DNA from 3 places in the Cupriavidus sp. UBA2010 genome. Region 3 is predicted to be linked to each of the others. Evidence: predicted binding sites of a transcription regulator. Region 3 holds the regulator's gene; each other region holds the start of a gene.
The links. The regulator FNR, encoded in region 3, switches genes on or off when oxygen is low (the NO sensors DNR and NnrR bind a similar motif). The targets are predictions, from matches to a motif close to TTGATNNNNATCAA.
Positions count from the first base shown of each region.

Region 1: the regulator FNR is predicted to act here: its motif matches at 1,453-1,466, upstream of B2246_RS20605 (universal stress protein).
Region 2: the regulator FNR is predicted to act here: its motif matches at 3,610-3,623, upstream of hemN (oxygen-independent coproporphyrinogen III oxidase).

Region 1 covers NZ_DDCI01000024.1:322,698-329,033, reverse strand. The annotation lists gene B2246_RS20615 (PHA/PHB synthase family protein) at 1-296, opposite strand, end outside; gene B2246_RS20610 (MaoC family dehydratase) at 344-784, opposite strand; gene B2246_RS20605 (universal stress protein) at 1,637-2,068, shown strand; gene B2246_RS20600 (universal stress protein) at 2,116-2,556, shown strand; gene B2246_RS20595 (hypothetical protein) at 3,210-3,605, shown strand; gene B2246_RS20590 (hypothetical protein) at 3,883-4,383, shown strand; gene B2246_RS20585 (DUF2145 domain-containing protein) at 4,380-5,195, shown strand; gene B2246_RS20580 (IclR family transcriptional regulator) at 5,474-6,145, opposite strand.
Region 2 covers NZ_DDCI01000015.1:210,345-216,680, reverse strand. The annotation lists gene B2246_RS11870 (hypothetical protein) at 1-93, shown strand, start outside; gene B2246_RS11865 (YMGG-like glycine zipper-containing protein) at 103-336, shown strand; tRNA gene B2246_RS11860 (tRNA-Arg) at 514-589, opposite strand; gene B2246_RS11855 (c-type cytochrome) at 1,016-1,909, shown strand; gene hemN (oxygen-independent coproporphyrinogen III oxidase) at 2,046-3,548, opposite strand; gene B2246_RS11845 (ABC transporter substrate-binding protein) at 3,782-4,969, shown strand; gene B2246_RS11840 (ATP-binding protein) at 4,993-6,312, opposite strand; gene B2246_RS11835 (response regulator) at 6,317-6,336, opposite strand, start outside.
Region 3 covers NZ_DDCI01000012.1:121,422-127,757, reverse strand. The annotation lists gene rluB (23S rRNA pseudouridine(2605) synthase RluB) at 1-1,839, opposite strand, end outside; gene scpB (SMC-Scp complex subunit ScpB) at 1,868-2,776, opposite strand; gene B2246_RS07895 (sulfite exporter TauE/SafE family protein) at 3,328-4,095, opposite strand; gene fnr (fumarate/nitrate reduction transcriptional regulator Fnr) at 4,181-4,906, shown strand; gene B2246_RS07885 (hypothetical protein) at 4,990-5,235, opposite strand; gene B2246_RS07880 (membrane protein) at 5,232-5,468, opposite strand; gene ccoG (cytochrome c oxidase accessory protein CcoG) at 5,482-6,336, opposite strand, start outside.

The sequences.
Region 1 (6,336 bases), on a different contig from region 3:
GCAAGCGTCTTGGCATTGAGGAGATAACCTTCCTTGAGCATCCGGTACCACGGGTTCTCGTCCCAGTCCTTCACCGCGAACCGGCGGTCCGGCTTTTGGTCTGCTCCGGCCTGACCGAATGCCGAGGCCAGTATCGAAAACTGACCTTCAAGGTGCCGGAAGCCGGACTGCATCAGGCGGGGCATGTCGATGCCGCTGGGCAGGTAGCGTGGGTAGGCGAATAGCTCCGCGAGCGACGTCAGCGGCGAGGGAAAGCCGTTCAGCAGCGGATTGGCAAGCGGTGTCGGCACAGGCATTGGCGTTCTCATGACGAATGGCGTGTTATATCGGACGGTTGCGCGGCTCATTGCTCACGTCGTTTTGCTGACGTTGGCATGATCAGGGCGTCACCGTCGACCACGACCTTGTCCTGAACCATGCAGACCGTGCTGAGCGCGACACGCCGTTTCTCCGGTTGGAGATCCGTGACCGTGACTGTCACGTGCACGGTTTCACCAGGCTTCACCGGGGCCCTGAAGCGCAGGTTCTGGCTCAGGTAGATCGATCCCGGGCCGGGAAGGCGACTGGCTAACGCCGCCGAGATCACGCTTGCCGTCAGCATCCCGTGGGCGATGCGTCCGCCAAACGGCGTGGTCTTCGCAAAATCTTCGTCGAGATGGATGGCGTTGTTGTCGCCGGAAGCCGTCGCGAACAACTCGATATCAGTTTCAGTGATGGTCTTGGCGTAGCTTGCGGTCATGCCAAGCTGCAGGTCTTCGTAGTCATAGCCATTCAGGGTGTTCACGAGGTCTCCTTGATAATGTTGAAAGCTGCTCGGGCGCCAGTTCCAGGCGATATCCGCTCGCCGACGCGCGCGGCGCTGCGTATCGTTCAGTGGGTGGTCGATGTGTAGCCTGGTCCCGCGCCCCAACGGGTGCGTGCCCCATCTTCAGTGCATGGAGTGCGCGTGCAGGCTGTACCGGGGACTAACGGACGATCGATTCTTCATGCCCTGCGATGCAGGGGCTGCATATCGATCGGCGATCCGGGGGCATTCACAAGCGGAATGTCCGGGCGTGTGTCGTGGACGGGGTTGCTGACGGGGGCGCTCAAGCATGAACCGAACATGGATTCAAGAGCCCCAGCATAGGTGGGCAACTGGCGATCGACTTTGCATGAACAGCCAGGGCGTTGACATTTCGTGCCACGCGAGCCAAGCGTAGCGATGCAAATGGATGGCGCGTTACCCGCGGCTACCGGGTTGCCCACCCGATTTCAGACGTTTCTGGTCTGAATGCCGAATCCTTGGGAATCCAAATTGACCAGGGGATTTGTAGCATTACCCAGATGTCGTCCCGGCGTCTCTGCAAGCCACTAAATCGCGGCAGTTCGCTCTGATGGCTATCAATGCTCTGGATTTTTGCCGGCCGCTTCCCGTGGGAGCACGTGTCGGAGAGGGCCGGCATCGGGACGTTGACTCCAGTCAAGGAGACCGGGGCGGTACGGGGATACTGTAACTAAATCGATTCAGTTTACGAATCGAGAAACGCTCCCCGTATGCCGTGCCGGTATCCCGTGCCTGAAGGCAGGGGAATGCCGCCAGTTCGGCAATCGGTCAGCCGTTTGCAAACCGATTCGCCCTCAACCCAAGACCTCTATGTTCAAACACATCCTGCTGCCCGTTGACGGTTCCGACCAATCGCGCAAGGCTGTATCGGCGGCCATTGAATTTGCCCGTAGCACCAGGGCCCGTCTGACGCCATACATTTGCAAGGAAGAGCCTCGCTTGTCCATTTCGATGAGCGCGGCGGTCGATACCGAAAGTGTCGCGAGCAGGCTTGAAAGTGCGGCCCGGGAGGAACTCTCCCGGATTGAAGCCGCAGCCGCATTGGCGGGAGTACCGTGTATCGGAAAAACGTCCTCCGCCTCGGCACCACATCTTGGGATTATCGAGAAAGCCAATGAATTGCAGTGCGATGTCATTTTCATGGCGTCTCACGGTCGAAAGGGGTTGGGAAAGCTGCTGCTTGGCAGCGTCACGCAGGACGTGCTCTCCCATAGCACGATCCCCGTTCTCGTGTTCCGATAAGCGCAATTCGCCAGACGATTCCACAAACAGAAGAGGAGGAGGTCATCGTGTACAAGAAAATCCTGTTGGCTGTTGATGATAGTGATGCCGCCGAGCTTGCCCTTGCGCAGGCCGTGACCGTCGCAAAAGCCATGAGCGCGGAGGTCAAGGCATTATTTGTTGTCACACAGGCGCTTGGCAGCACCTTGACGCCCGCCGAGGCGGCAACCGCGGCAATCGGCAAGCGGATACTGGAACATGCTCGCTCGAAGATGGAAGCCAACGGCTTGCACTATTCCACCGAACTGCTTGAAGAGGCCGGATCGGCAGCAGGGCAGATTGCCGACACGATCACCAGCGAAGCCAATGACTGGGACGCCGATCTGATCGTAATGGGAACGCATGGCCGACGCGGCATCAAGCGAATGGTGCTTGGTAGCGTTTCGGAGGGCGTACTGACGCAATCCAGGATCCCTGTGCTGGTGGTGCGCAGTGATTTCGAGGATTGAACGTTCGGGGCGTGCTGACTGGCCGCTCATTGGCAATGATGCGCTGATGTCATTACCGTAGCTGCAGGCAGCATCGACATTGGGCAGCACTGCATGCCCCGGATAGGTCAGGCAGAAGTTCGCTTTGCCGGCCAATTGTGACTGTTCCCGCCAGAGCTTGGGAAACATCTGTTCCCATCCAATTGCACTTGCTGTTGGTATACGGGCTTTCTTCAGGAACAGTCGTGCAGTCCCAAGTATCTATGCATCAAGCCCCACCTTCGCGCCTTGGCAGCGAAGCGACCGATGCTATTCGCCAACTCAAGACGCTAACCGAGATTCTTCCGACAGACAGTCTGCTGCGCAAGGCCGCGTTAGCACTGCTGTTGGAAGCAAATGCCGGCGCGCAACCGAATGCCTTGCCGTTGACGTTGGTATCGCCTCCCGCACCGGGGTCTGCGCTCCCGGAGATCACTGGGAGGCGCGCATGACAGCGGTCGAATTCCAGCAGTTTGTCATGCTGACGGGGCGAGCACTCGCAATCCTCGGCGTCATCCTGCTTGTCGTCATTCGTCTGGCGTCCCCGCACGAAAATGGGAAAAAGTAGCCGCCCCCGCAAGCCGTATCGTCCACGTCAGGCAGAGGCCCATCTCCCCGGACGCTTGCAGCCGTGGGTGCTCGACAAGCTCTTTGCTCCGCTCGAAAGCATGTTGCAACACATCCGGGACGGCGGCGAGCTGGAGGTCGACGACGATGAGCAGCTTTGGTACTACAGCACGACGATGGGAGGCAGTTTCAAATGCGCCGAGTTGCTTGAATCGTTCGGCGACATCTTCGCCCGGCAGCGGCAGCGCGACACGAATGCACCGGATCCCGAAGCGCTGTACGCCATGGCGGCAAGCATGACGGCGGAAATCCTGGCGATGCGCGAAGTGGAAGCTGCCATTGCCTGCGCCAGCGAGATGCGTGGCTATATGGCCGCGTCGTCATTGGGGAACATGAAGGATGCGGTGCTGCTGGCATCGCTGGATAGTCACATGACGACTGTGTATGGGCAGGGCGATGCGTAAGCGCTGAGGGCGTGTCCCTCCTTCCTGTCCCATTGGTCTGTGACGGACGACTCCTGTTGACGCGATGCGGTGGCGCACCTGCCTTGCGACCCATCCGTAAAGGCTTTCCAGAAATTTCTCTGGCCAGCTTGTGCTGCCTCTGAACCCCGAAGTCATCTCGGCCCCCTACAGTCTGGCGAAGCATGGCGGCTACTACAGCGGCCCTGTGCCGGGACTCCACCTGGAGCGCCCTTGACCGCAATTCCGCCTCCTCGCTTCTTTGCCTCGTGTTTCCCTGATGACGCCACTCCGATCGTTCATTGGTCTTCTGGCCGCAGCCAGTCTTCCCGCAATTTCCCTGGCTCAATCGGTCAATCATCAATCACCCTCCGAGCAGATTTCCGTTGGCACGCTGTCGATCATTGCCAGCCCGGCTGCCAGTGCCGCCGCGAGTGCCGAAGGCAGCGATCCGGCCGCGGCGCTGGTCTCGATCGCGGGGGTGGGGAGTGTCCTCGTTGTCACGGGCATCACCGAGGCAGGAAAGGACGCATTCGATGTGCTGCTGGAGGGCTCCAGGCAGGCTGGCAAGGCGTCTTTGAAGGTGACGCGTGGCGCGGTGGAGGCGGTTGGACTCTCCGTTGGCACCACGGTAAACGTGGTCGCGCAGTCGACTGGCACCGTGCTGGTCGCATCGGGGAAGGTCCTGGCCTTCCTGCCCAATGCGGCAGGTGAGGCGCTATTGCATCATTCGCGCGTGCCTGGCACGAGCCCCGTTGTTCAGCAAGGGGCAGCAAGATGAAAGCGAGAGGTATCGCGGCCATGGCCGCCAGCGCGATTGCCGCCATGTGCCTGGCCAACTCGCCGGAGGCCATCGCCGGCCAGCCGTGCAATGACAGCCCGCTCACGCCGGCGGTACTGCAAACGGCAATGGCAACCGCTCAGCGGGTGACCGGTGAACTGGACCGCCGGGGCGTGCAGGTTGCGCTGTTGGGGCGGGTCGGGCAGGACCTCAGCAAGTACGGACTCAAATACAGCCATGTGGGCATCGTCTATCGAAGCACGCCCGGGTCACCGTGGCGAATCGCCCATCTGCTGAATACCTGTGGAACGAACCAGTCGGACCTTTGGTATGAAGGTGTCGGGAACTTCTATCTGGACGATCTGTTCCTGTTCGACACTCTGGTCATGGTGCCGCCCGAAGACACGGCGAAGGCGCTACTTTCGCGTCTGTCGGATGGACAGGCTCTCCGCGCCGTCCATGACGAGCTTTACAGCCTCGTGGCATATCCGTTCTCGACGCGCTATCAGAATTCAAACGGCTGGGTCATCGAAACCGTTGCCGCCGCAAGCGCGCGCGATGCCACGATCCGTGACCGTGGGCAAGCACAAGCGTGGCTGGAGATGGCGGGCTACAAGCCGTCCGAAATGGAGATTGGCACGCTGACCCGACTCGGTGGACGGATGTTCAAGGCCAACGTGGCATTCGATGATCACCCTGATTCCCTGCGGTTTGCGGGCAGGATCCGTACCGTGACCGTGGAATCGATCGAAGCCTTCCTCAAGACCCAGCGAAAGGGTTGGGACATCTTCGAGATACCGGAAAGGCGCTAGACGGGCCATCCGCGCGGAAATACGTCGCCTTCTGTTTGCCACGATGGCACTTGAGCCAGATTCTCAAGTGCATCCATCAGCTTCCCGATCAGGGGACGGCGCGAGTGCATCTGTCCTCGCCACGATCGCATACGCCGCACCGCCGCCGGGCGATTGCACGCTCACGTAACTCGGCTGCCAGGGGCGATGCGAGCACCTCATCGCCCTAAGTGCCACGCATAGGTTGACTACGACAAGGCGGTGCGGAGTGCATCGCACTCGGAAGGTCGATGGGGGGACTACCAGTTGCCACCGAGACTCCGCGTGGCGCTCTGCGCTGCGGCCAATACCAGGCCTTTCATACGTTCCACGGCAAGTTCGGAGAACCGCTCGAGCGGGCCCGAAACCGAGATCGCGCCCAGCAAGAGCATGGAGGGGCCAAACACTGGCGCCGCGATCGCCGCGCACAACGGGTCGCGCTCTCCAAACGAGGTGAAGATCAGGTCGGATGGTGCCGGGACCTGCGCCTGGATGGCTGAGTCCAGTGTGGTAATTACCTTGCCTGCCGCCCCCCTGTGCAACGGCAGCATATCGCCAGTGCGGACTCGATCGAGGGTGGAATGATTGGAGTCAACGCGTATCAGGCAAAGGCGACGTTCACGATCATGTCTCACGTGGAAGGAGGGGCTCTCCGTGCCTTGGTCAACGAGCCATTGCAGGATGGGCTGAATCGCGCCCTTCAACCCGTGGGCCTGTTCGTAGGACCGGCCAAACATGAACGCCAGCGAACCGAGTGCGTATCGCTTGTCGGCGCGATGTGTCACCAGCCCGGCACGTTCCAGTGAAGAGAGCAGACGCAAGAGGGTGCTCTTGTACATCCTGGTGATGTTCGCGAGTTCGGACAGTGTCAGTCCCCGGGGAGCATTGGCCAGGGTGGTGGCGACATGCAGCGCTCGATCAACCGCGGCCACCCCATCACTCCTTTCCGAGGACGCAGAGGATTGCATGGAAATCTGACTCGATTGGTCTAGTTGCATCTGTCGCTGGTTGGTTGCCTACGCGCGCAATCTATCTCGCTCATGGGGTCTATGCGAATCTTCTCTACGTGAGATTGAAATTCCATTTGACAGAATGGTTGGAATCAATATTGATCACGATTCTC
Region 2 (6,336 bases), on a different contig from region 3:
TGGTATGCGGCGCACCCCGACCAGCTTTCGCGGCCGGTGATCGAGACGATCTGGTTCGACATGGTCATTCCCGGCCTGCAACCCCAAAAGTGAGGTGATGCCATGAAACGACTTCAACAGCTTGGTGTGGTGCTGGCCATCGTCGGCGCCGCTGGGTGTACGAACATGACGCCGCAGCAGCAAGGCACGGTATCCGGCGCGGCAATTGGCGCCGCGGCCGGCGCGGGTATCGCGGCGATTGCCGGCGGCAGCGGCTGGACCGGCGCCGCCATCGGCGCCGTCGCAGGCGGCGTGGCGGGCAACATCAAGGGCAACAAGCAGCAGAGCTGGTACTGATCTCCCCTTGTCCCTGTAAATCGCCCTTGCGGCGATCGGCGCGGATTCGGGTACGCACGGCATTGGCCCGTGCGTATCGGGTCCGCGCCTTTGACTTCCGGCATCGGGCGACCGAAATCCAGCTATGGCCGGTGCGCAGCCTGAGTTGAAATCACTTCGGGAAAGTCTTGCTGGGATTGGCGCGCCCGGCTGGGATCGAACCAGCAACCCCTGCCTTCGGAGGGCAGTACTCTATCCATTGAGCTACGGGCGCGATGTGGGCTTTGCTGACAACGGGCGAGTGCCGCCGTCGGAAAGTCGCATAGGATACTCCGTTTGACCCGGCCCGTCCATGCGGGTTGCGCCGGTTAGTGCGATTACGGGTCTCCACGGGTCTCCCAGCCGCCGCTTTTGGCCCCCGGAGGCCATGTCTTGCGTCTATAATCGGCTCCTATTTGCGTCGCCAGAGAGACGTACCCGGGACCTGAGACAACCCGGACGCAAAAACGACAGATTCATCCCCGAAAACAGGGACGCTATCCAGACGAGGCCAGGCCGAAACGGCCAGGCGCGTGGACGTGGGCAGTTGAAGCCGCGCTGCGACGCCAGAGTCGTCCGGATAGCGTCTCCGAGGGCCAGACAAAGCAAGCCGCCCCCAACGTGCTGTGCAATAGGTTTCCCGCAAAATCGAGAGTTCTGTATGAGTGACGTCCACCAAGAAAACGACCACCACGAGTCGCCAATCAAGACCCCCAAGCAGCTGATCGTCGTCGTGATCGCAGCGTTCCTGATCCCGATCCTCGTCATCATCCTGCTGGTCAACTTTGTCGGACACGGCACCCGCGAAGGCGCCGGCTCAACACAGTCTGCCGAGGCAATCAACGACCGGATCAAGCCCGTAGCCTCGCTCGAAATCAAGGACCCTAACGCACCGCGCGTCCTGAAGACCGGCGAAGAGGTCTACAAGGCTGTCTGCGCAGCCTGCCATGCCAGCGGTGCCGCTGGCGCGCCAAAGTACGGCGTGGCGGGTGACTGGGCGGCCCGCATCGGCCAGGGCTTCGACGGCCTGATGAAGTCGGTGCTCAACGGCAAGAACGCGATGCCTGCCCGTGCCGGCACCACCCCGGACGACCTGAGCGACTACGAACTGGCCCGTGCCGTGGTGTACATGGCCGACGCCGGTGGCGCCAAGTTCCCTGAGCCGGCAGCCCCAGCCGCTGGCGCACCGGCCCAGGCCGCCGCTCCGGCAGCCGACGCACCCGCTGCTGCCCCTGCAGCAGCAGCGCCTGCCGCCGCCGCGGCCCCAGCCGCCCCTGCTGCTGCCGCTGCCGCTGCCGCACCGGCCCCCGCTTCGGCTGAAACGGGCAAGAAGGTCTATGAACAAGTCTGCGCGGCTTGCCACGCCTCTGGTGTGGCCGGCGCGCCGAAGTTCGGCGACAAGGCCGCCTGGGCACCGCGCCTGAAGGAAGGCATGGACGCAGTCCACAACTACGCGCTGAAGGGCAAGGGTGTGATGCCGCCGAAGGGTGGCTATGCCGGTCCGGACGCCGACGTGATCGCCGCTTCGAACTACATGGCAGAGGCCAGCAAGTAAGGCTCGAAGACCGTCACGGAGCGAGTGACAGTGACGCCGGGGGCAACCCCGGAAGTCACCCCGGCTCCACAAAAAAAGCCCGCGAATATCTCGCGGGCTTTTTTTATTGGCTCATTTGCTGAGCATCAAAATTTCTTTAAACAACGCGTGAGTAGCGCACCAGCGGGATGACCTTCGCGTCGTTGGCCGCCGGCGCTGCCGGCTTGGGACGCAACGCGTCTTCACGCAGATAGTGGTCGAACACCATCGCGATGCGACGCACCAGCAGTCGACCCAGCGGCGTGATCTCGATCCGGTTCCGCGTGCGCCGAAGCAGATGGTCCACGGCCAGCTTGTCCAGGTCGGCCAGTTCAGCGGCGAATTTCTGCGCGAAATCGATGCTGTGCGCGGCTTCCACGGCAGGAATGTCGAGCGTGCCGTTGCACATCAGCTCGCCGATGATGAACTTGCGCAGACGGTCGTCTTCCGAGGTCTCGAACCCGCGCACGATCGGCAGTTGGCCTTTGTCGAGCGCGGCGTAGTACTCGTCTGTGGTGCGTGCGTTCTGCGCGTAGTGGCCTGCCACGGCGCCGATCGCCGAGACGCCGAAGCCAAGCTGGTCGTAGCCTGCGTGGGTGGCATAGCCCTGGAAATTGCGTTGCAGCCGGCCTTCACGCTGGGCAATGGCCAGATCGTCATCCGGCAACGCAAAATGGTCCATGCCGATATAGACATAGCCAGCGGCGGTCAGGCGCTCGATCGTCGATACGAGGATGTCGAGCTTTTCCGCGGCAGGTGGCAATGCGGCGGGATCGATGCGGCGTTGCGGTTTGAACACATGCGGGAGGTGCGCGTAGCTGTAGACCGACAGGCGGTCCGGGCGCATTTCCAGCACGCGGTCGATGGTTGCCGAGAAGCGTTGCGTGGTCTGGTGCGGCAGTCCGTAGATCAGGTCCATGCTGATCGAACGGAACCCAAGGCGTCGCGCGGCCCGCACCACGCCGTTGGTTTCCTCATACGACTGCACCCGGTGGATGGCCTGCTGCACTTCGGGGTCGAAGTCCTGCACGCCGAGGCTGATCCGGTTGAAGCCAAGTTCGCCGAGCAGGTCCATGCGATCGTCGCCCACACGGCGCGGGTCGATCTCGATCGCGTGCTCTCCCTCAGGCAGCAGTTCGAAATGCTTGTGCAACGCCGACATCACGTGGCGCATTTCAACGGGATCGAGGAACGTCGGCGTACCGCCGCCCCAATGCGACTGCATAACCGCGCGGCGCTCGCCAAGCTGCTCGGCGGCCATGGCCATTTCGCGTGCCAGATAGTCGACGTAACGCGCGCTGCGGGTGTGATCCTTGGTGATGATCTTGTTGCAGCCGCAGTAGTAGCAGATGTTCTCGCAGAACGGGATGTGGACGTACAGCGACAGCGGTGCCGGTGCATTCGCACGGCAGGCATCCAGGGCGCGCCGGTAGGCGACGTCGCCGACTTCACCGTGAAAGCGGTCGGCGGTGGGATACGACGTGTAGCGCGGGCCATTGCCATCGATGCGGCCGGCAAGCTCGCGGAAGTCGGCGAGTGCGGTGCGATCGAAGGCGGTCGACGGGGATGCGAGGCCGGAAGGGATAGCGGTATCGAGGGTGTCGGACGTGGGGGCGGACATGATTTTGGTGCTTTCTAGGCGGAAGTACGTCCGATCCTATGCCTCGCCCGGGACTGCCATCTTGATAAGCATCAAGGCCACGTCATGCGTGCGCCCGCCAGCCCCGCCGAGGTGGGGAGCCAAGTCGCGTGCAAGTCACGGGAACGTCATGAACCGCCGATAGTCTCGGCCCGGTCTCGCTGCCCTGCGCTGCGAGACATCCTTTCCCCTCACACCGCTTCCGAACCACTGCCATGCGCCAAGCCCCACCGCAGTCGATATCGTCATGCGCGCCCGCGTCCGCAGGGCGTCGGCGCACGCTCGGCACGCTCGGCGCACTGGGTTCGCTCGGCGCGTTGTCATCACTGGCCGGGATCGCACCGCTCACCGCGTTCGCGCAGCCCGCGCCATCGGGCGCGCGCCGCCAGCTTGTCGTCGGCCAACTGGTCGATCGCACCGGCCCGCAGGCCGATCTTTCGCGCGACTACCTGGCCGGCGCGAAGGTGCTGTTCGATGCGTACAACGCGTCCAACGGCAGCCTGCATATCGTCCACGTCGCGCGCGATGCCGATACGAATCCGCGTGGCGCCACGGCCCAGGCAGTGGCACTCGCCGACAGCGAACATGCCGAGGTGCTGTTCGGGCCCGGCGATGCATTGCTGCCCGCGCTCGCAGCGTCCACCGAGCTGTCGCGCCGTGGCGTGCAGATCGTGGCACCGCTGTCGGGTCTCTCACTGAATGCCGAGAACGTCTGGTTCACCCGCGCCGACTATCAATCCGAACTGGACGCAGCGGTACGTCAGCTACGCGGCTTCGGACTGACCGCGGTAACGCTGGCGGTCTCTCCCGATTTCGCGGCGGGCACGCTCGCTGCAGGCACGCCCTGGCTGTCGCGGCTGGAGAAAGCCATGTCGGTACAGACGGTGCCGCTCACGGGCAACTTCGACGAGAGCGCGCGCCGCATTGCGGCGGGCCGTCCGGGTGCGGTGATCGTCGGCGGCGACACGCTCGCCTACGGTAGCCTGGGTCGCGCGCTGGCTGCGCAGAACTGGTACGGATTCCTGGTGGGGTTGTCGGCTGTCAGCCCGGTGTCGGCGCGTGAAATCCTCGGTACAGGCTATGCGGGCGGGATGGTGGTGACGCAGATCGCGCCGGGGCCGCAGGAGTCGACGCTGCGTGTGGTGAAAGAGCATGTCGCGCGCATGAAGCAGTATCTCGACGAGCCGCCCTCGCCCGCCACGCTGGCCGGCTACATTGGCGCCGCGTGGCTGGTGCGCGCGGCCAGCGGCATCAAGGCGCCCGGACCGGTAGAGCTGCGTCGCGCGCTGCAGACGCGCGTCGACGTTGGCGATTTCACGCTCGACTTCACGCGCGGACTACGTGGTTCGCAGTACGTGCAACTGGCACCGATCAACAAGAGCGGTGTGCCCCAACGCGCCTGAGCAATCGACGCGCCGACGCCCCGTCAGGCGCGCGGCAGCACGATGCGCACGCGCAGGCCGCCCTCGGTGCGGTTGGTCAGCGTCAGTTCCCCGCCGTGCCGCGCCACGATGTCGGCGGCGATCGCCAATCCCATTCCCACGCCACCTGTAGCACGGCTGCGCGACGACTCCACGCGATAGAACGGCTCCAGCACGCGCTGGAGTTCCGCGGGCGGAATACCCGGGCCGTTATCGGACACGTCGATGATCACGCGCTCGGCGCTGTCGGTCAGCACGATATGGGCGGCGCCGCCGTACCGGTGCGCGTTCTCCACCAGATTGACCACCGCGCGGCGCAGTTCGGCCGGGTACGCCAGCAGCGGCACGGCGGTGCCGGAAAGCCGCACGTCCTGACCCATTTCCTGGGCATCGTCGACGATGGCCTGCAGCAGTGCCAGCACGTCCACGCGCTGGCGCGGGCCGGCGGCATCGTCTCGCTCGCGCAGGTAGTACAGCGTGGCGTCAATCAGTCCGTTCATCTCGGCCAGATCCTGGCGCAGACGGTAACGCACGTTGTTGTCCTCGATGCGCTCGATGCGCAGGCTCATGCGCGTCAGCGGCGTGCGCAGGTCGTGCGACACCGCCGCCAGGAAGCGCGATTGCTGCGCCAGCTGGGTGCGGATGCGCTGCTGCATCAGGTTCAGTGCCCGGGTAGCGTCACGCGCTTCGGCTGGGCCCGTCTCCTCCTCCAGCGGTGGCGCGTGGACGTCCTGCGCCAGCCGGTTCGCACCACTGGCCAGTTGCTGCACGGGCCGCGCCAGCAGACGCGCGCCAACCCACGATGCAATCAGGATGGCCACGAGCTGGAACAACATGCCCAGGTGCGGCGGCCAGATACCTCGGATATGGAAACCGGACGGTGGCCCAGGCGGCCCAGGGGGTCCGGGTGGCATGAGCACGCCACCTTTCTGCATGCGGAATGCGTCGGGATGCAGCGGGGGCCCGTCGTTGTCGCCGTCGTCATCGTCGTCATTGGCGTTGGGCGGCGGTGGCGGTCCGTGCGGATGGCTGAGCGACGCCAGCGCGCCCGGCAGTGGCGCAGGCAACGGGTGGCCGGCCGCCTCGGCTTCCGACGCGGCGCGGCGCATCCGTTCCATGTAGCGCTCCGAACCCGGGCGCGGGAAGAACCCCTCGATCACGGTCACGCCCAGCACGTGAACAGCAAGCATGATCGCGGCCATCACGAAGAACAGCCGCACGAACATCGAATCGAAGCGCCTTCGGGGCGTCTCCAATGTGCTGGAACGCAATTCTGGCCGCACCATTGGTGGATCGTCCGCCGATGGCGGCATCTGCGCTGCCATGCCGTCAGTGCTCCACGGTGCCCG
Region 3 (6,336 bases):
ACCCTTGGCGGCCTTTGGCATCACATTTCCATTGACCTCGCCGCCGCCGCGACGCTGGCGATTGCCACCTGCGTTGCCCGCATTGCCAGCGTTTCCGGCCTTGCCACCCCGCCCGCCGCGACCACCACCGGCGCCGGGGCCTCGCAGGCCACCGCCCATCCCGCCGCCAAACTTGGTCGTGTGCGATGTCAGCGGCGCAGGGCCGGACGGAATGTATCCCATCGAGGTCTGCATCGGGTCAGGCTGCCCACGGCCCGCACCCCCGGCATTACCACCCCGGCCACCGCTCTTCTCGTAGCGCGGCAGACCATCCATGCCGGTGTGCATCGGCATGCCCGCCAGCGCTGCTTCTTCGCGCTGCTTGCGGCCGCCAACCTTCGTCACACCCTTGCCGCCGCTCTGGGCTTCCTTGGACGGCGCCTTCAGTCCAATGTTGGCCATCAGGCCGCGCACATCCGTCGGATCCAACTCTTGCCAGCGACCGCGCTTCAAGCCGCGCGGCAGCAGGAACTGACCATAACGCGTGCGGATCAGGCGCGACACGGTCAGACCAACGGCCTCGAACATGCGACGCACTTCGCGGTTACGGCCTTCGGTCAGCGCCACGTGATACCACTGGTTCACACCCTCGCCACCGCCATCGGCGATCCGCAGGAAGTTTGCCTCGCCATCATCGAGCTGAATGCCATGCAGCAGTCGCTGACGATCGGCTTCGGCCAGTTCGCCCAGCGTGCGCACTGCGTATTCGCGCTCCACGCCATAGCGCGGGTGCATGAAACGGTTCGCGATATCGCCCGACGTGGTGAAAATCAACAGCCCTTCGGTATTGAAGTCGAGGCGGCCGACCGCGACCCACTTGCCGTTCTTGATGCGCGGCAGGCTATCGAAAACGGTCGGACGGCCTTCCGGATCCGACTGGCTGACGATCTCGCCGGAAGGCTTGTGATAGAGCAGCACGCGTGGAGGCTTGGTCGTCACCTTGCGGTGAATCAGCTTGCCGTTCACGCGGACCTGGTCGGTCGGCAGAATACGCTGGCCGATGTGGGCAGGCAGACCATTGACCGACACACGCCCCTGCAGGATCAGCTCTTCCATCTCGCGGCGCGAGCCAAGTCCACCCTCCGCCAGGACTTTGTGCAGCTTGGGCGCGTCGTCGTCAGCGGACAGTTCGCGCACCGGCTTGGCCTTGGTGCGCGGCACGATCGTGTCTTCCTGATCGAACTGCTCGGAAATCACGAAGCGGAACAGATCCTCGCCACCGGCAGCAGGCTTCGCGCCGCCCTTGCCGGCTTGCCGACCGGGCTTGTCGCCCTGGCGCTGCTCGACACGCTGGTCGCCCCTGTCAGCACCCGGCTTGCCACCAGGCTGTTGACCCTTGCGCTGACCGCCCTTGTTACGGCGACCCGGCTGTTGCGAGGCTGGCTTGTTGTCGCCATCTACCAGCGCAGCCTTGCGTTGCGGCTGCTGACGGCGCTTGCGAGCCCCTTGCGCGGACTGATCCGATCGCGGCTGCGCGTCGCCACCTGCCTCCTCGGCACCGGCAACTGCTTGCGTATCGGCGGCCGGCGCCGGCTTGCGACGCCCGCGGCCACGCGCGGGGGCAGCGGCCGGCGAAGCATCGCCGCCTTCGCCAGACGACGAGGGCTCGGCATCGTCGCGCCCCGTTTCCCGGCCATCGCGGTCCTGCGCCGACTGGCGACGGGAAGCCACTAGATTGCGCAGGCCGCGGCGCAGCCCCTTGCGGCGGGGCGCGCCTTCGGCGCCGTTACCCTCGGGGGCAGCGCCGGTGTCGCCCGGCACGTCCGGCTGGCGGACGTCTTGCTCAGCGGAATCAGACAAAGTATTCACTATCGATGTTGCATGTTGTTCAGTTGGACACGCGCTCGTCGTCGTCCTCGGTCGCCAGCGGCATATCACCGTCGGGGGCCGGAACTGCGGCGTCTTCCTGCGAGGAAGACTCTGTGTCCACATGGAATCCGTTGGCCAGAGCCACCGGCGCGTCATCGTCTTGCCCATCACCCTCGGGCAACTGCGCGACGCTGTCGTTCTGTTCGTTTTCATTGCCGGCGGCATCGCTCGCGCCACCGGACAGATCTTCGGATTGCGGCTCGACCGACAACTGCTCAACTGCCGGCTCACCCGTCTCAGCCACTTCTACGGTGGCCTCCGAAAAGGCCTCCTCGTCACCAGCAGGCGGATTCGCCGTCGCGACCGCTTCGAAATCGATGGCCTGCTGATCCAGCAGAGCCGCCTGAGCCTGGGCCTGGGCATCCTCGAGCGGCGGCAACTCATCCAGCGAGCGCAGACCAAGATCATCCAGGAATGCCTTGGTCGTTGCATACAACGCGGGGCGACCAGGCACGTCCCGGTGACCGATGACTTCGATCCAGTCCCGGTCCTCAAGCTTCTTGACCACCTCCGTGCTGACCGTTACGCCCCGGATCTCTTCGATGTCACCGCGCGTCACCGGCTGGCGATACGCGATGATCGCTAGCGTTTCCATCACGGCACGCGAGTACTTCGGCGGCTTCTCCGGGTTGAGCCGATCAAGAAACTCGCGCATCTCGGGGCGGCTCTGGAACCGCCAGCCGCTGGCCAGGGCCACGAGCTCCACCCCGCGCTGCTGCCAGTCGTTGCGCAGCTCTTCGAGCAGAACCCGGATGGTGTCGGCACCGACGTCGTCGGCGAACAACCGTCGCAGATCACCAACGCGCAATGGCTCCTGCGCACAGATCAGCGCGGTCTCGAGGACGATCTTCGCCTCTTGGGTATTCATGTGATTGTGTGCAGCCTGTCTTTGCACCTGCTTCTGGACGAATCCTGAAGCACTGGAGATTGCAGATACAGCGAGGCCTGAGCCACCGCCATCTCATCGCGCAGCCAACTCGCAGCTTTTCGCAGCGGAGCCGTGCACCTCATTTTCTTTGCATCGAATTGCCGGGTCGTTCCGGCAGGAGATCGTCCGGGGCTGACAGACTACGCCAGTCAACGGACCTCTTGCGTCGCACCCTCTCCCTTTTGGGGTGGACATTCACCTGGACAATCAGATCGCCAAGGCGGCAAGAAACAATCGATATCGGCCCAGGCAACTTCGCCTGGCACCAGCGCCACCTCTCCACACAGCCCCATCGGACTTTGGAACCAGATCTTGTGAACCGGATGAACTGTGGGGACGATCCCGGCAAGCCAGACCTGCCCAGACCCCCTGGGCACACATCCCAGATCGGGAATGCAGCCCCGGCGACGCCACGAGCGCATCGGAGCGCGATACCGTGGTTTTCGCGATTGTATGGCATTCCAGCCCCGCCCTGCAACCAGCAAAAAAGTCTAGAACACGACGCAGAAGCCGTGATTGGCCAGCGTATCGGGCAGCCAGACGGCGCGTGCGACACCCAGCGCCCCAAAACCGATCACAACAAGCGCGGCGCCCACTCGAACGCCGGGGCGGCGCGACAGTTGCCGCAGGTAGCCCGACAAACCCGAGATCACCAGCAGGTTGGGCAGCGTCCCAATGCCAAAGGCCGCCATGACAAGTGCCCCAGATGGCGCATTTCCAGCCAACAAGGCCAGCGCAAGTGCGCCATACACCATACCACAGGGCACCAGCCCCCAGGCCAACCCCATCCCATAGCGCCGCATGATGGGCGCGTGCCGACGCAAGCGAAGCGGCATCTGCATGCCCAGCGACGCGACGCCCCGGACGACATACGAGGCAGCCCGCGCCGCCAGCCGTTCGAGCCATGCTGCACGCATGACGCGGCCCCGCAACAACCACACCCCGGTCAGAACCAGTAACAGGCTGCCCGCGCCATAGAGCCAGCGCTGCACTGGAAGGTAGTCCTGCTTCCAGACTGTCGCACCCACCGCTCCCATCAGCGCCCCAAGCAGCACATAGGTCGTGAGACGCCCGGCGTGCATGACCAGCAGTTCCAGCCACCAGTGAAATCGCGAGCGATGCACGAGGCTAACGACCGCAACAGCCCCCCCGGATTGCCGTTGCTCGACGGCAATGGCAATTCCTCCGCACATGGCGGCGCAATGCACGCCACCAAGCAACGCAAGTGTAAAGACACTGAAAAGCACACCAAATGGCAACTGTTCCTCGCTTCTGCGTCACATCACGCTGTAAAATGCCTGCATCGCGCCTCCATCGCAAGCGCATTCATGCGAGCACCATCAATTGCTTACCTCCATTCCCGTCACCGAGATGTCTCCGCGTTGCTCCACTTGCGCCATGGGCCAGCTTTGCCTTCCCGTGGGCATGTCGCAACAGGACCTCGCAAAGATGGACACGCTCGTACAGGAACGCGTTCGTGTTCACAAGGGCGAAACGCTCTATCGCATGGGCGAACCACTTACCGCAGTCTATGCGATCCGCTTTGGCACATTGAAGACCCACGTGACCATGGAGGACGGACGCACGCAAATCACCGGCTTCCATTTGCCCGGTGAGGTCGTCGGGCTCGACGGCCTCAGCGAGATGCAGCATGCGTCCGACGCCACCGCGCTCGAGGACACAGAGGTCTGCGTCGTGCGATTCGATGACCTGCAATCGCTGTCCGGCACGTTGCCTTCTCTCCAGCAGCAGTTCCTGAGGCTGATGAGCAAGGAAATCTCGCAAGACCAGATCATGCTGATCACTCTTGGCTCGATGCGTGCCGAAGAGCGCCTGGCAGCATTTCTCGTCAACATGTCGGAGCGCCTGTCGATGCGCGGCTACTCGTCGAGCGAGTTCGTGCTGCGGATGAGCCGCGAAGAAATCGGCAGCTACCTTGGCCTCAAGCTCGAAACCGTGAGTCGGCTCTTCTCGCGATTCGCCGAAGCCGGCCTGATCCAGATTCGCCAACGACACGTGAAACTCGTGGACATGGAAGGCATCAGGCAGGTCTATAGCCGAAACTGCTAACGGGCATCGTGGCCAGGAAAACGGCCGCATCGGGAGCTGATCTCCCGGTGCGGCCGTTTTGCTTTCTGCCAGCACTCGAGCCATTACTCGAGTTCGTCGGTCTCCTCGAGCTTGGTTGGCATGGTGTATAGCGTCAGTCCGCTGGACAACGCGCAAAACAACCACGCCACCAGGAAGCCAATCGTGTAGACCGCCTCACGAGACGCTTCCACCTGGTGCCCGAAGAACGTGAGATCGCCCGGATCAACGACCGAAAACACGGTGGCGGTGGCCGCTCCGCCCATCAGAAACGCCGGCCAAAGTACCCACATCAGCCAGCGGAGTCTCATGGGCGCCTCGCAGCCGGCGACGCTACATGCTCCGCCCCCGTTTTCTCCACGACCAGGCCATGACGCTCCACGCCGGAAACCGGCAAATCCGGATGCGTGTTGGCAAGCCAGATGGTCACGCCGCAGCCAATAATTGCGAGCAACGGACCGCTCATCAAAAGCCACGGCCACGGTTCCCTGTACCAGGGCTTGGACTGTTGGGATGTCATTGCGCTCTCCTTGTTTGCTGCCATTTCACCCTCAGCATCACAGATTGCGGGGAACAATGAAACTCGTGGATTGCCTGATATGCGCGTCTCGGCCGTCCTCGCCCTCCGCCGTCACGGTTACGTTGATCTTGTGCGTGCCTTCCTTGGCATCGTCGATCGGCACGCGAATGCGAATCGGCAACAACCGGTTGGACGTTGGCTGCATGGCCTCGGCGGACTTGTCATACTCGACCGTCAGTCCAGTCAGATCGTCGCCCTCAGCCTGCACGCGAATCCGCATCGGCGCTTCCGTGGTGTTGATCACCTGGAGCCGATAGACGTTCTCGATCCAGCGGCCCTCCACTTCCCGGCCCAGCGCGCCGCGATCCCGAATGATGTCGACCTTGATCGGCGACCGCATTGCCAGCGATGCGACGAAGCCCGCCGCCAGAACCAGCCAGATCAGCGTATAGATGATCGTGCGTGGTCGCAGCAGCCGTTTGCGCGCGTCGGATGTCGTCAGGGACTTGCGCATGGCGTTTTCCGACGTGTATCGGATCAGGCCGCGCGGGTACTCCATCTTGTCCATGACGAGATTGCACGCGTCGATACAGGCGCCACAACCGATGCACTCGTACTGGAGGCCATCACGAATATCGATACCGGTCGGACACACCTGCACGCAGATACTGCAATTCACGCAATCGCCAATACCAGCCGCATGGCGATCGGTCTTGCGGGAACGGCTACCACGCGGCTCCCCACGACCCACGTCATAGGTCACGACATAGGTATCGCGGTCGACCATCACGCTCTGGAAACGCGCATAGGGGCACATGTACTTGCACACCTGCTCGCGCATGAATCCGGCGTTGCCCCAGGTCGCAAATGCGTAGAACAGCATCCAGAAGCT